4 regions of the Clostridium sp. CTA-19 genome follow, and region 2 is predicted to be linked to each of the others. Evidence: riboswitches for the same ligand, from Rfam matches in the RefSeq annotation. Region 2 holds a riboswitch; each other region holds the start of a gene.

Region 1 (3,220 bases), on a different contig from region 2:
AGGTGGAGTTTTAACAACCTTATCTATGGTAATTAATTCATCGTTAGGAAAAAGAATAGGAGTATTACAAAGTACTTTAATAAATTATATTGTAGGACTATTATGTTCTATGGTAGTGCTTCTAATTTTAGGAAGTAATGTTGAATTATCTATGGTGGAATTTGAAAATATACCTATGTTTGTATTTTGTGGTGGTATTATAGGTGTTGTTATAGTATATACTTCTAACATAATAATACCCAAAATACCTGTGGTTTATAGCATGCTATTGCTATTTATAGGTCAGATAGTAGCTGGTATTATAATTGATTTTTTAATAAATAAAGAAATAGAAATTAATAAAATATTAGGTGCCATGGTAGTTACAATAGGAATTTTATACAACTCCAAGGTAGACAATAAGATATGTAGTGATAATTAAAAAACATATATAAAAGACGATAAGTATTTACAAATACTTATCGTCTTTTAAGTCATTATATAGCTCTATAAGAACAAGATCGCCACCTTTTTTATAATCATAATCAGATGTTGAAGAGAATGATTTTACATAACTCCAACATATATTCCATAGTTTAACTACAAAAAGATATCTTTTAAATTTAAGATGTAATTCCTGTGAAAAGTTATTAAAATAAGACATTAAAAATATTTTTCTAGAATTATCGTCTAACAGCCAACAAAATGTTGCAATATCATAAAAAATATCCCACATGCCACTAAATTCAAAATCTATTAAAAATACTTCATCATTTTTATAAAGGATATTTGATGGGTTTAAGTCATTATGACATAAACCATAATTTATATGATTACACAAAATAGGTTCAATAGTGTCAAGTTTGCTAATTATAAATATAAATTCATTAGAAAATTTAAAATTGAGTTTTTTTAGTATAGATAGTTTTTTTCTTATTTCATTAAAGGGATTATATATATAATCACATTTTAGGTTATGCATACTTTTTAATTTATTAGATAAACTTAAAAGAAACTTTGGGTCTGTACAAGTAGATTCATCTATACGTGAATTTGAAATGAACTCGCTTATTATAGTGTAGCTACAAGTATCTTTATAGATTACTTTAGGACATATGTGGTTAAGGTCTAATAAAGTTAAAAGTTTATATTCATAAGAAAAGTTCTTATTTTTATCTTTAAAATTACATTTCAAAAAATAGCTTTTATCATCATAGCTTAACAGATAATTTAAATTATTTAACCCATCAATTCGGGTTAGTTTAACAGTATTTTTAGCGTTTTGTATCATTAAATCACCTACACAAAATTTAATAAACATATTATAACATATATAACTATTGTAAAAATAAGAAGAATATCAAATTTATATGTAAAATTATTGAATATTTATTATATAATTGTAACTAATACTTAAAAATACTTAACAAATAGACATTGACATAGATATATGTTCATAATATAATAATAATTGTTACAATTATAAAAATTATCATTATATTATAGGTGTTTTTCTTAATAGGGAATGAAGTGAGAATCTTCAACTGACCCAGTAACCGTGAAGCTGACGAAGTTTTATAAGCCACTGCAGTATAAACTGTGGGAAGGTAAAATGGAGGACGAAGCAAAGTCGGGAGACCTGCCTATTAATTGTACTATAGTTCTCTGTGGGTGGAATATTAGGGTACATGTTATGTTATTTTATTTAAAGAGTAAAATAATTTAGTGTATTACGGCATACCTACGGGTGTGTTTTTTTTATTTTAAATAATAAATATATAATAATTAATAAATATATGATTTGGAGGAAAAATTATGAATAAATCAAAAAAAATTCTATTGGTATTATTATCAGCAATGATGAGTTTAGTTTTATTGGTTGGATGTTCAAGCAAAACTACAACTATGAAAGACAGAGAAGGAAATGAATTCACAGCGCCAGAAAAATTAGAAAAAATAATTTCTACAGCGCCATCAAATACTGAAATTTTAGTGGGATTAGGGTTAGGTGATAAACTTGTAGCGGTTGATACATATTCATCTGATGTTGAAGGAATTAAAAAAGATATAACTAAAATAGATTTTAGAAACCCTGATGCAGAGGCAATTATAGCACTACAACCAGATATTGTAATAGCTTCAGGTCATAATAAAGAAGGAAATGAAGATCCATTTAAAGTTATAAAAGAATCAGGAATTCCAGTTGTATACTTACCAAGCAGTGATAGCGTAGATGGAGTATATGAAGACATCAATTTTTTAGCAGAACTTACTGGAACTAAAGAAGAAGGAAAAAAAATTGTTGACGACATGAAAAGTGAAATAGATAAAATAAAAAAAGTAGGAGAATCAATTACAGATAAGAAAAAAGTTTATTTTGAAATAGGATCAGCATCAGGATTATACAGTTTTGGAAATAATACATTCTTAAATGAAATGATTCAAATAGTAGGTGGAGAAAATATTTTTGTTAATGAAAATAGCTGGATTGCACCTAGTGAAGAAAATGTAATTTCAGCTAATCCAGATGTTATATTAACAAATGAAGAATATATTCCAAATGCAGTAGAAGGAATTTTAAAACGTCCAGGTTGGGAAAATGTTAATGCAGTTAAGAATAAACAAGTTTATTTAATAAATCAAAACGCATCATCACGTGGAAGCCAAAATATAGTAAAAGCTTTAAAAGAAATGGCTAAAGCTATATATCCAGACAAATATGAAAAATAAAAAATTATTACTAATATTGGCTGTTCCAATAGTATTTTTGGTAATCTGTATGGGAACTTCTATAGGAAGTTCCCATATTGGTATAAGTGATATTGTTTCAATAATTGGAAATAAATTATTTAATATACCACTACAACCAGGGATACAGCCTAAAGATGTATCAATAATTTGGGTTATTAGGCTTCCAAGAGTGATTTTAGCATTTTTAGTGGGTTCAGCATTGGCAGTAAGTGGTGCAGTAGTTCAATCAGTTTTAAAAAATCCATTAGCATCTCCTTATACTTTGGGGGTTTCATCAGGAGCTTCTTTAGGTGTAGGAATATACATAGTTTTACATATTTCAATACCGTTTATAGGCAATTTAGCATTACCGTTTATAGGATTTTTATCTGGTATAATAACAGTATTTTTAGTAATTGCCTTTGCAAGCAAGGTAGATAAAGGTTTATCAAATAGCACTATAATTTTAGCAGGTATAGTATTTTCATTATTTACAAATGCTCTTTTAACA
Region 2 (3,220 bases):
TGAAAAAGATAAGTTAGCTAAGGAAAATATTTCCTTAAAGGAAACTGTATCAGAAAAAAAATCTCAATATAATGAAGTTTTATCAAATACTAAGATCGCATATCTAACTTTTGATGATGGGCCATCAAATCATACTTTGAAAATTTTAGATATTTTAGATAAATATAATGTAAAAGCTACTTTCTTTGTTAACTATAAACCGGGAATGGAAAGTATATACAAAAAAATATCTGATAGAGGACATACTTTAGCTAATCATACTGCTTCTCACAGTTATACTAAAATTTATGCTAATAATGAAAGTTTTTTAGGGGATATACAATCTTTAGATGAAAAACTAAAATCTATAACTGGTAAAGAACCATCTAAAATTTTTAGATTTCCTGGTGGTTCTAATAATAGAGTAAATGGTCATACTGATGCTAACTTTATGCCTGGATTATCACAATATATGACTGATCTTGGTTATACTTTTTTTGATTGGAATATAGATTCTATGGACGCAGCTACTTTTAAACAAGATAAAAATGTAATAATCCATAGTATCCTTGATAATACTCCATATGTTAAACAAGCAAATATATTAATGCATGATTTAAATCCTAAAACAACTACTGTAGATGCATTATCTAACGTTATTGAGGGATTAAGAGCTCAAGGTTTTATTATTGAACCTTTAACCCATGATTCAGCAAAAATACAATTTACTCCTGTTAATGAGTAATAATTATAAAAAGTTATAGCCACCAATAAAATTGGTGGCTATAACTTTTTGTAGTACTCTATTTAAATTATTAATGATTATTGCTATTTTTTATATTTTTCCTTTAAAAATTTATCTACTCTCTCATTATTTACAGATACTATTTTATTAAATATATAATCATATCCATTTTTTGAATGTGGTATCATACAATTAGTACAATCCTTTATTCCATTACTCATTACATTATTTCCACCACAATCTTCAAGAAAGTATAATGGACAGTAGCAAAATAAGCAATTGAAATCTTCCTCTTTATTTACCTTGTGACAAGGAAAAAATTCGCAATTTTTGTGTTGAAAAAACTTATAATTCTCACTCATGATATTATCTCCAATCCCATAATTAATATTTAAAATTTACTTTTATTTTAACATTTTATTTCAAATTTATCTAACATTCAAATAATTTTCCAAACGCTTACTGATTATATAGCAGACTTTAAAAAGCCTTTTCCCTGAACTTCCATCGCGTCTGAAACAGAAACTAATGCTCTTTTATCTATACTTTCTATCAATTTTTGTGCATTATTAAGTTCCTTTTCTGAAACCACAGAATAAATAATTTTTCTTTTAACACCAGTATAAGCGCCTTCTCCATAAAAAAACGTAGTACCTCTTCCTAAACTGTCCATAATTGCATTTGATACTTCATTTTCTTTTTCAGTTACTATTATTAATATTTTCTTTTGATTAAAAGCATTTATTATTTTATCTATAACTTTAGATTTTACATACATAAGCATCATTGTGTATAGTGTTAACTCTATATTTGTTATGAAAATTCCTAAAGCCACTATTATTCCATTTAATGCGAAATATAATGAAGATATTTTAATTCCTCTATTTCTTCTTATTATTATTGCTATAATATCTGTTCCACCTTGTGATGCTCCTTGTCTAAATATTATGCCCATACCAATTCCACTTAAAATAGCTCCAAAAAATGTAGCTATAACTACATCATTTACAACAAATCCTTTAAGTAATTTGTCTGTTATAACTAATGCTAATGACATAGATACCATTCCAATAATACTCAAAAAAATAAATTCCCTATCTTTTAAAAATTTATACCCTATAACAAATACCGGTAAATTTATTATAAATACCCAGTATCCTGAAGGAATATCAAGAATATATTGAAGTATAAGAGAAATTCCAGCTATACCTCCACTTAAAAGTCTATTTGGTGAAATAAAAATATTTATTGCTATAGCATAAAGTATACTTCCAAAAATAATTTTAATTATCTTTAAATATATATTGTTATATTTTAAATTCATATCAACATCTCCTAATGAATAACTAAATTTTATATTATTTATATAATTTTTAGCTACCCTTTTCATGTAATCAAATAACAATATACATATGTCATATTAATTTTAATCAATTTTTGACTTCTCCTTCCCTCCGAAAGATTATCATAAGATTGTAGGCAGGTTTCCTGACTTTGTAATCATCCTCATTTAGTCCTTCCCAGTTTTAACCAGTGGATATTCTAAACTTGTCCTACTTACAGTAGCGGGGGCTGTAGTGGATTTTAACCACTTTCCCTTTTACCCTTAAATTAAGGCACCTATAAACCCTATATTTTTTTCTTTATTTTTTTCTTTTAAATTAAACATAGGAGAGAATAAAACATCTCTCCTATAGCTTAAGTGTGTAAATTTAATAAAAGTTAATTTTCTACATATAAGACTTCAGTTAGCTATGTGTCTAAACTAATTTTAAATATAAGCAAATTCTTCACAATTATTATTTTTTAGGTATCTAAAATTTAAACTCTAATGGCAATTAACTGAAACTTATCAAATAGAAATAATTTAAAGTTTATAAAAAATATCTTCGTAAAACAAAGATATAATATAGCATAATCTAAGTAATTGTAACTTATATACATTACTTTTTCCTTTGTAATTCCAAATTATTATTTTATTTTATAAGAACATGTTATCAATTTTTCAATAGTTTATCAAGTCTACTTAAATTTTTATTAAAACTTTAGTAGATAAAGAGTATTTTTTAATATTTAACCTCTATCTACTAAAGTCAGGTAAATAAAAGTAATTTAAGTTATTGGAAATATATAAAAAACCTTCGTAAACTTTACGAAGGTTTATATAACAAATATTAAATAATATATTTAAATTGAATTAAATATACGAATTCAAAGATTGTTACAAATTCTTCCCTCCGAAGTTTTATAAAACAAAGTTCTAGGCAGGTCTCCTGGCTCACGCATCATCCTACACCATCCTTCCCAAAATAATTCAGTGGATACTGGTTCGTCTGCGTTACAGTAGCGGGGGCTGCAGTGGATTTCAACCACTTTCCCTTTTAACTCTTTTTAGAGCACCTATTACACAATATTTACTTTATATTTATAATTATACCACGAAAAAATATTTTTTCAATAGTTAAAATTTTTTTTATTTACTTATTCTTTTACTTT
Region 3 (3,220 bases), on a different contig from region 2:
AACTCAGCATTGTGACTAAGTGCTATAGCAATTGCAAATTTCATTTTCATACCCTTTGAAAGTTCTTTTACTTTTTGATCTTCATTTAATCCAAATATCTTTAAATATTTGCTAAAAGTTTCAAAACTCCACTGCTTATAAAAGTTAGAAATTATTTTAGCATTTTTCTTTATAGATAATTTTTCATAATAAAAACAATCATCATATACAAAACCAATTTTTTCTTTTATTTCTTTAGAATACTTAACATTATCTTTTCCAAATATCTTAATTTCTCCACTATCTCTTTTTAATAAATTCATTATTAATTTTATTGTTGTAGTTTTACCTGCTCCATTTTCACCTATAAATCCCATTATATATCCTTTTTCTAAATTAAAAGATACATCATCTAATTTAAAATTTTTATAGGTTTTTGTTATATTTTTTATCTCCAAAACATTTTTCATACTCCTCAACTCCTTTAATACTTATATATAATTTCTAATTTTTCTTTCATATTATCTAAGGATAAATCTATTTTTTTCCCTTCATTTATGCCCTTTAAAAGATATTTTTTAACATTATCCATTATAGTATATTTTATAAATTCTTTATCCTTATTTGAGATAAAAGTTCCCTTTCCTGGAACTGTATAAACAAATCCTTGCTTTTCTAATTCTTCATAAGCCCTTTTAGTCGTTATTACACTTATTTTTAATTCCTGTGACAGTGCTCTTATAGATGGTAATATATCATCTAATATAAGTTTATCTTCAAATATTGATTTTTTAATTTGTTCTTCTATTTGTGAATATATTGGCTTTCCAGAAGAATTATCAATTACAATATTCATAATACCCCTCTTCTTCAACATTATTTATATAGTGAGTATACCCACTATATACAGTTGTAGTAAAAAAAATTATTTTTCTATCTTTTCTCGTTTTTTAAAGAAAATTAAATGCTCCAAAACTATAGCTATACAAAACATTATAATTATAAACATAATTTTCATAAATCCTATTTCCTTTATAAATTTTATTTTCAATTTGTATATATCCTATATACACAGTATATACTCTATATACACACCTTGTCAATAAAAATTTAAATTAATTTTTTGTAATTATAATTATCTTCTATAAAAATATTTAAATTTATACATCAAATTTTTGTTATCAGTTAAGAAAAAATATAAATAAAACCTAAAGCAATCAAAGCTGATTCTAAAAAAGTACGTTTAGTATTATTAGGAACATAGTTAGTAATAATCACCACAACTATTTAACTGTTCACTATTAACTTTTAACTGAAATAATCTGTTAGTTATTGATAAAATATTAATTTGAGTTTTCTCACTTGATAACTGAATAAGTTTAAAAATTAACTTGGAACACTATATATTTGAACAATTAGTTATAAAAATTAATCATTTCAAAATTATTTGACATATTTTTTAATTTATGATAAGCTTTTCAATGATAATTCAATAAAATTTTAAGTTAAATTCAATTTAACTTACTTTTAGAATAGGTTATAAAAGTAAAGTCACTTTTATATAAAAGGGGAAGTTGGGTGCAAATCCCACGCGGTCCCGCCACTGTAAAAGATTATTTTTTCTATATCAATAATCTTTAGCCAGAATACCTGCCTATTTTTTCACTACAATAACCTACGAGAGATGGGGATAGTGTTTATATAAGTTTGTACTTATACCTATTTAGCCACTTAAGGTTAAATAGGTTTTTTTATTTATAAAAAATTAAAGGAGTTTTATTTATGAGATCAAAAAATATAAAAAAAACAATTATGAAAACTTTATGTACTACACTTTGCATTGCTATGACAGTTTCATTTATGGGTTGTTCTAGTAATAATAAATCTACTAATACAAATAGTGTATCTACTGAAAACAGTTCTACCAAGGAAAATAAAAATTCAAGCTATCCTGTAACTATAAAAAATTATAATGTGAATAACGAAGAAATTGAAATTACTTTTGATAAGGCACCAGAAAGAGTTTTAACAACTAACCAAACTACAACTGAATTGATGCTAGACTTAGGATTAGAAGATAAGCTAGTTGGTACATGCTATTTGGACAACCCTATATCAGAAAAAGTTAAAGACAAATATGCAAAAATTCCAGTTGTATCTGAAAAATATCCTACTAAAGAGCAAGTTTTATCTTTAAATCCAGATTTTATATTTGGATGGAAAAGTGTCTTTGCCGATAAAACACTTGGTGATGTAAGCGAATGGATAGGCAGAGGTACTAATACATTTGCTCAGCGTAATACCGTTAAATCCGTTGGAAATTATACTGTTGAAAATTTATTTAAAGATATTGATGACTTAGGAACTATATTTAATATAAAGGATAAAACAGATAAATATATCCAAGACAATAAAGATAGATTAACTAAAATAGAAGAAAAAACAAATTCTATTGACAAGAAAAAAACAACATTAATTTTAGAATCTGAAGAAAAAGGTGATTTTAGATTATATGGCAAAAATGATCTTGTAAGTGATATGGCTTTAAAAGCTGGATTAGAAAATTTAGGTGAAGAATCTGGAACTGTAAGTTTAGAAAATATAGTTAGTTTAAATCCTGACACTATTCTTCTTATCCATGATGGCGATGGAAAAGATATTCACGATCCTGAAATTGCTAAAATTTTCACTTCTAATGAGGCCTTGAAAAATGTAACTGCCGTTAAAAATAATGCAATAGTTGTTACTGGGCTTGCTGAAACTTGGGCCGGTGGAATTCGTGTAGTAGATGCTATTGAACGCTACTCTAAAGAATTATATCCTGAATTATATAAATAGGTGATTTATGAAAAATAAAAACTTTTCAAATATACTAAGTAAATATAATTATTTAATAGTTATTGCTTTAATGTTGCTTTTATTAGTATCTATAGTTTTAGCAGTGTCTATAGGTTCTGTAAAACTTCCTGCCACTGATGTTTATAGTATAATTTTAAATAAACTTTTTGGTACAAGTTTAAAAGGAAAGTCAATTCCACAGGCATCTATTGATATAGTTTGGCAAATACGATTGCCACGAGTTTTTCTTGGTGTAATAACTGGGTTAGGATTATCTCTTGGTGGAACGGTTATGCAAGCTACAGTGCAAAATCCATTAGCTGATCCTTATCTTTTAGGGATTTCCTCCGGAGCCACACTAGGTGCTACTTTTTCAATATTAATTGGTGCCTCCACATTATTT
Region 4 (3,220 bases), on a different contig from region 2:
AGTATATATGGATCAGCAAGAACATTTTTTGTTAAAGCTTGCATTAATACTCCAGAAAGAGCAAGACCGGCACCAACAATTCCAGCAAGAAGAGTTCGAGGTAATCGTAACTGCCAAATTATATTTTCTACAGAACTTGACCATGTTTTCTCAAAGACATCATTTCCGGATGTTTTATTAATTATAATTTTTAAAAGTTCAGAACTGCTCACATCTACTGAACCAACATTAATAGCAACTATTATAGAAAATACTAAAAATAATATTAATGCTATGTAGATAATATATATGTTTGTTTTTAATTTTTTCATTTTAAAACGCTCCAATTTATTTTTTGAATATTTCAGGATGGAAATTTTCGGCCATAGTTTTTATAGCACCAGGATTTCTAACACCAGCAACTACTTCTGAAAGCTCTAAGACAAATATTTTATTGTTTTTTATAGCATCTACATCTTTTAATGCATCATGATTTTTTAAAAAGTTTATTTTTTCTTCAACATCATCAGCTGCATTATATTGCATTACTATTATTTGCTCAGGGTTTCGTTTAACAACTTCTTCCCAAGTTACTTTAGCCCAAGGTTTTTCTCCATCTTTAAATATATTTTCACCACCAGCAAGCCTTATCAAATCTGTAGGTAGACCATTACATGCAGTAAAAGGACTATCTGTGCCAGAATCATATACAAATGCTTTAACTGGCTTTATATCTTTTGATATTTTAGAAGATATAGTTTCAATATCCTTTTTCATTTTAGATATAACATCTTCTGAATTTTTTTCTGCATTAAATATTTTCCCAAGATTAGTAAAATCTTCATAGACAGTTTCCATTGTTGCATTAGGACTTTCACATTTTGGAACATAAATTTTTACATTATTTTCTTTGCAAAATTTATTATTAAAATTATTTTCAGTAAAAGTAGACATCCATCCAGTTATGAAATCAGGTTCAACACCTAATAATGTTTCTTTAGATGGCATTAAATCAGACAACTTGTTAAGTTTGGAATGTGCATCTTTATATTCAGGTAGTACTTCATTGTCTTGAAATGAATATCCTGCTATAGAATCCTCAAGACCTAATGCAAGTAGCATTTCTGTTGTAAAACCACTTAGTGTAACAGCTTTTTTAGGTGCAGTAGAAAAAGTTTCATCTTCTTTACCAGAAGGTAAGTCATTGTTTACAGTAACTTCTTTATAATTTTCTTGCTCAGAAGCAGAATTTGAAGAAACCTCTTTTGAGATTTTATTTGTATTACCACAGCCTGAAAGAATTGATGCAGTTAATGATACTGCTAAAATTAATGAATAAATTTTTTGTTTTCTCATAAAAAATCCCCCTAAATAATCTTTTTATTAATATATACAAATATTTTAATATTTATAAGCGCAATAATTAGAATAATAAAAATATTTTAAATTTACTTTATTATTTAATTTAATAATTATAATAAATCTATAACAAAAAACAGTATCCTAGAATAAGATACTGTAATAAATAACTTTAAAACATACAACTAATTATGTAATGTAGTGAATTTAATTAAAATTAACCTATCCTAGTAAGCAACTTTAGAACTTATTGGCAGGTCTCCTGACTTAGATTCATCACAAATGTTCACCTTCCCACAAACTTAAATTTATAATTTGCAGTGGTATAATAAAAATTTGCTCTTCATTACAGTGGCTGGACCGTAAGAGATTTAAACTCTTTTCCCTTTTAATAAAATGAAATTAATCACATTTAAACCAAAAAGTTAAAAATATTCAATTTTTAATATAATATAGCAATTAGCTCCACATGATTATAACATAATAAATAGAAAATAATAATATTCAGAAAATTTAAACTTAATTTTGAAAAATATGTTATAAAATGTCTTTATGCTCAGTGTAAAAGTTTACAAAAAGTTTATAGAAATGTTAGAGGGGAAAACTTCAAAAAGAAGAATATATAGTTATAGAAAATAGTAATAGTTACTATGAAATCTATTAGTAATAGTTTTATGGAAATATGGTACTTAAAGGGGGTATTTTATGTCTTTTTTATTTTTTGCAATAATAGTATCAGTGTTAACTTTACTTTTTGCAATGTTTATATCAAAAGAAATTTCCAAAAAAGAAGTAGGAAATAAAAAGATGGAGGAGATTGCAGGGCATATAAGTGAAGGTGCAATGGCGTTTTTGAAGAAGGAATATAGATATTTGGGGATATTTATATTAGTGGTAGCTATTGCTATTGCAGTATTTCTTCATGTAAAAACAGCTATAAGTTTTGTATTAGGTGCACTATTTTCAATTGCTGCTGGATATGCAGGTATGAAGGTAGGAGTAAAAGCTAATGTACGAACTGCACAAGCTGCCACTAAAGGAAAGGAAGATGCTTTATCGGTAGCTTTTTCTGGGGGAACAGTTATGGGACTTTCAGTTGTAGGACTTGGGGTTTTAGGTCTTGCAATATTATCTTTGATTTTCAACCTAGAAATAGAATATATCACAGGTTTTGGATTAGGTGCATCATCTATAGCTCTTTTTGCACGTGTAGGTGGAGGAATATATACTAAAGCTGCAGATGTAGGTGCTGACCTTGTTGGAAAGGTAGAAGTTGGAATTCCGGAAGATGACCCAAGAAATCCTGCTGTTATAGCTGATAATGTAGGTGACAATGTAGGTGATATAGCAGGAATGGGAGCAGACCTGTTTGAATCTTATGTTGGTTCTTTAATATCTGCATTAACTCTTGGAGTTGCAGCAAGTGCATCACTAGGAAAAAATGCTGTTATGTTTCCAATGTATGTATCTGTTGCTGGTATAATAGCATCAATAATTGCTATATTTATAGTTCGATACTCTAAAGGAAAAGATCCACAGAAAACATTGAATTTAGGATTATATGTATCTGTAGTACTTATGATAATATTTTCTTTGATTTTAAGTAAAACTATTTTAAATACTATAAAACCATTTATATCTGTTTTAGTTGGAATATTAGTTGGGGTTTTCATAGGTAAAATTACAGAGTATTACACATCAGATAATTATAAGCCAGTAAAAACTATTGCAGAGGAGTCTCAAACAGGAGCAGCTACAAATATAATTTCTGGTCTTGCTATTGGAATGAAATCTACAGTTGTACCTATTTTAATAATTGCATTAGGAGTATTACTATCATACTTTTTAATAGGTGGTGCAGAAGATGCAAGTTTAGGTTTAT

The links. A riboswitch is a leader RNA that binds a small molecule or an ion and turns the genes downstream of it on or off. The one in region 2 is predicted to bind cobalamin.
Region 1: another riboswitch for cobalamin. It lies ahead of ACYUE0_RS15710 (ABC transporter substrate-binding protein); the one in region 2 lies ahead of ACYUE0_RS04150 (YitT family protein).
Region 3: another riboswitch for cobalamin. It lies ahead of ACYUE0_RS13945 (ABC transporter substrate-binding protein); the one in region 2 lies ahead of ACYUE0_RS04150 (YitT family protein).
Region 4: another riboswitch for cobalamin. It lies ahead of ACYUE0_RS05285 (ABC transporter substrate-binding protein); the one in region 2 lies ahead of ACYUE0_RS04150 (YitT family protein).

Annotation. Positions count from the first base shown of each region.
Region 1 covers NZ_BAAABH010000039.1:11,014-14,233, forward strand. Annotated here, with positions in the region: gene ACYUE0_RS15700 (DMT family transporter) at 1-421, shown strand, start outside; gene ACYUE0_RS15705 (phosphotransferase) at 449-1,270, opposite strand; cobalamin riboswitch at 1,467-1,640, shown strand; gene ACYUE0_RS15710 (ABC transporter substrate-binding protein) at 1,795-2,709, shown strand; gene ACYUE0_RS15715 (FecCD family ABC transporter permease) at 2,699-3,220, shown strand, end outside.
Region 2 covers NZ_BAAABH010000005.1:36,093-39,312, forward strand. Annotated here, with positions in the region: gene ACYUE0_RS04140 (polysaccharide deacetylase family protein) at 1-724, shown strand, start outside; gene ACYUE0_RS04145 (cysteine-rich small domain-containing protein) at 808-1,086, opposite strand; gene ACYUE0_RS04150 (YitT family protein) at 1,191-2,048, opposite strand; cobalamin riboswitch at 2,186-2,363, opposite strand; cobalamin riboswitch at 2,971-3,143, opposite strand.
Region 3 covers NZ_BAAABH010000029.1:2,003-5,222, reverse strand. Annotated here, with positions in the region: gene ACYUE0_RS13955 (ABC transporter ATP-binding protein) at 1-449, opposite strand, end outside; gene ACYUE0_RS13950 (GntR family transcriptional regulator) at 464-835, opposite strand; cobalamin riboswitch at 1,497-1,651, shown strand; gene ACYUE0_RS13945 (ABC transporter substrate-binding protein) at 1,762-2,817, shown strand; gene ACYUE0_RS13940 (FecCD family ABC transporter permease) at 2,825-3,220, shown strand, end outside.
Region 4 covers NZ_BAAABH010000006.1:118,650-121,869, forward strand. Annotated here, with positions in the region: gene ACYUE0_RS05280 (FecCD family ABC transporter permease) at 1-311, opposite strand, end outside; gene ACYUE0_RS05285 (ABC transporter substrate-binding protein) at 328-1,335, opposite strand; cobalamin riboswitch at 1,574-1,775, opposite strand; gene ACYUE0_RS05290 (sodium-translocating pyrophosphatase) at 2,044-3,220, shown strand, end outside.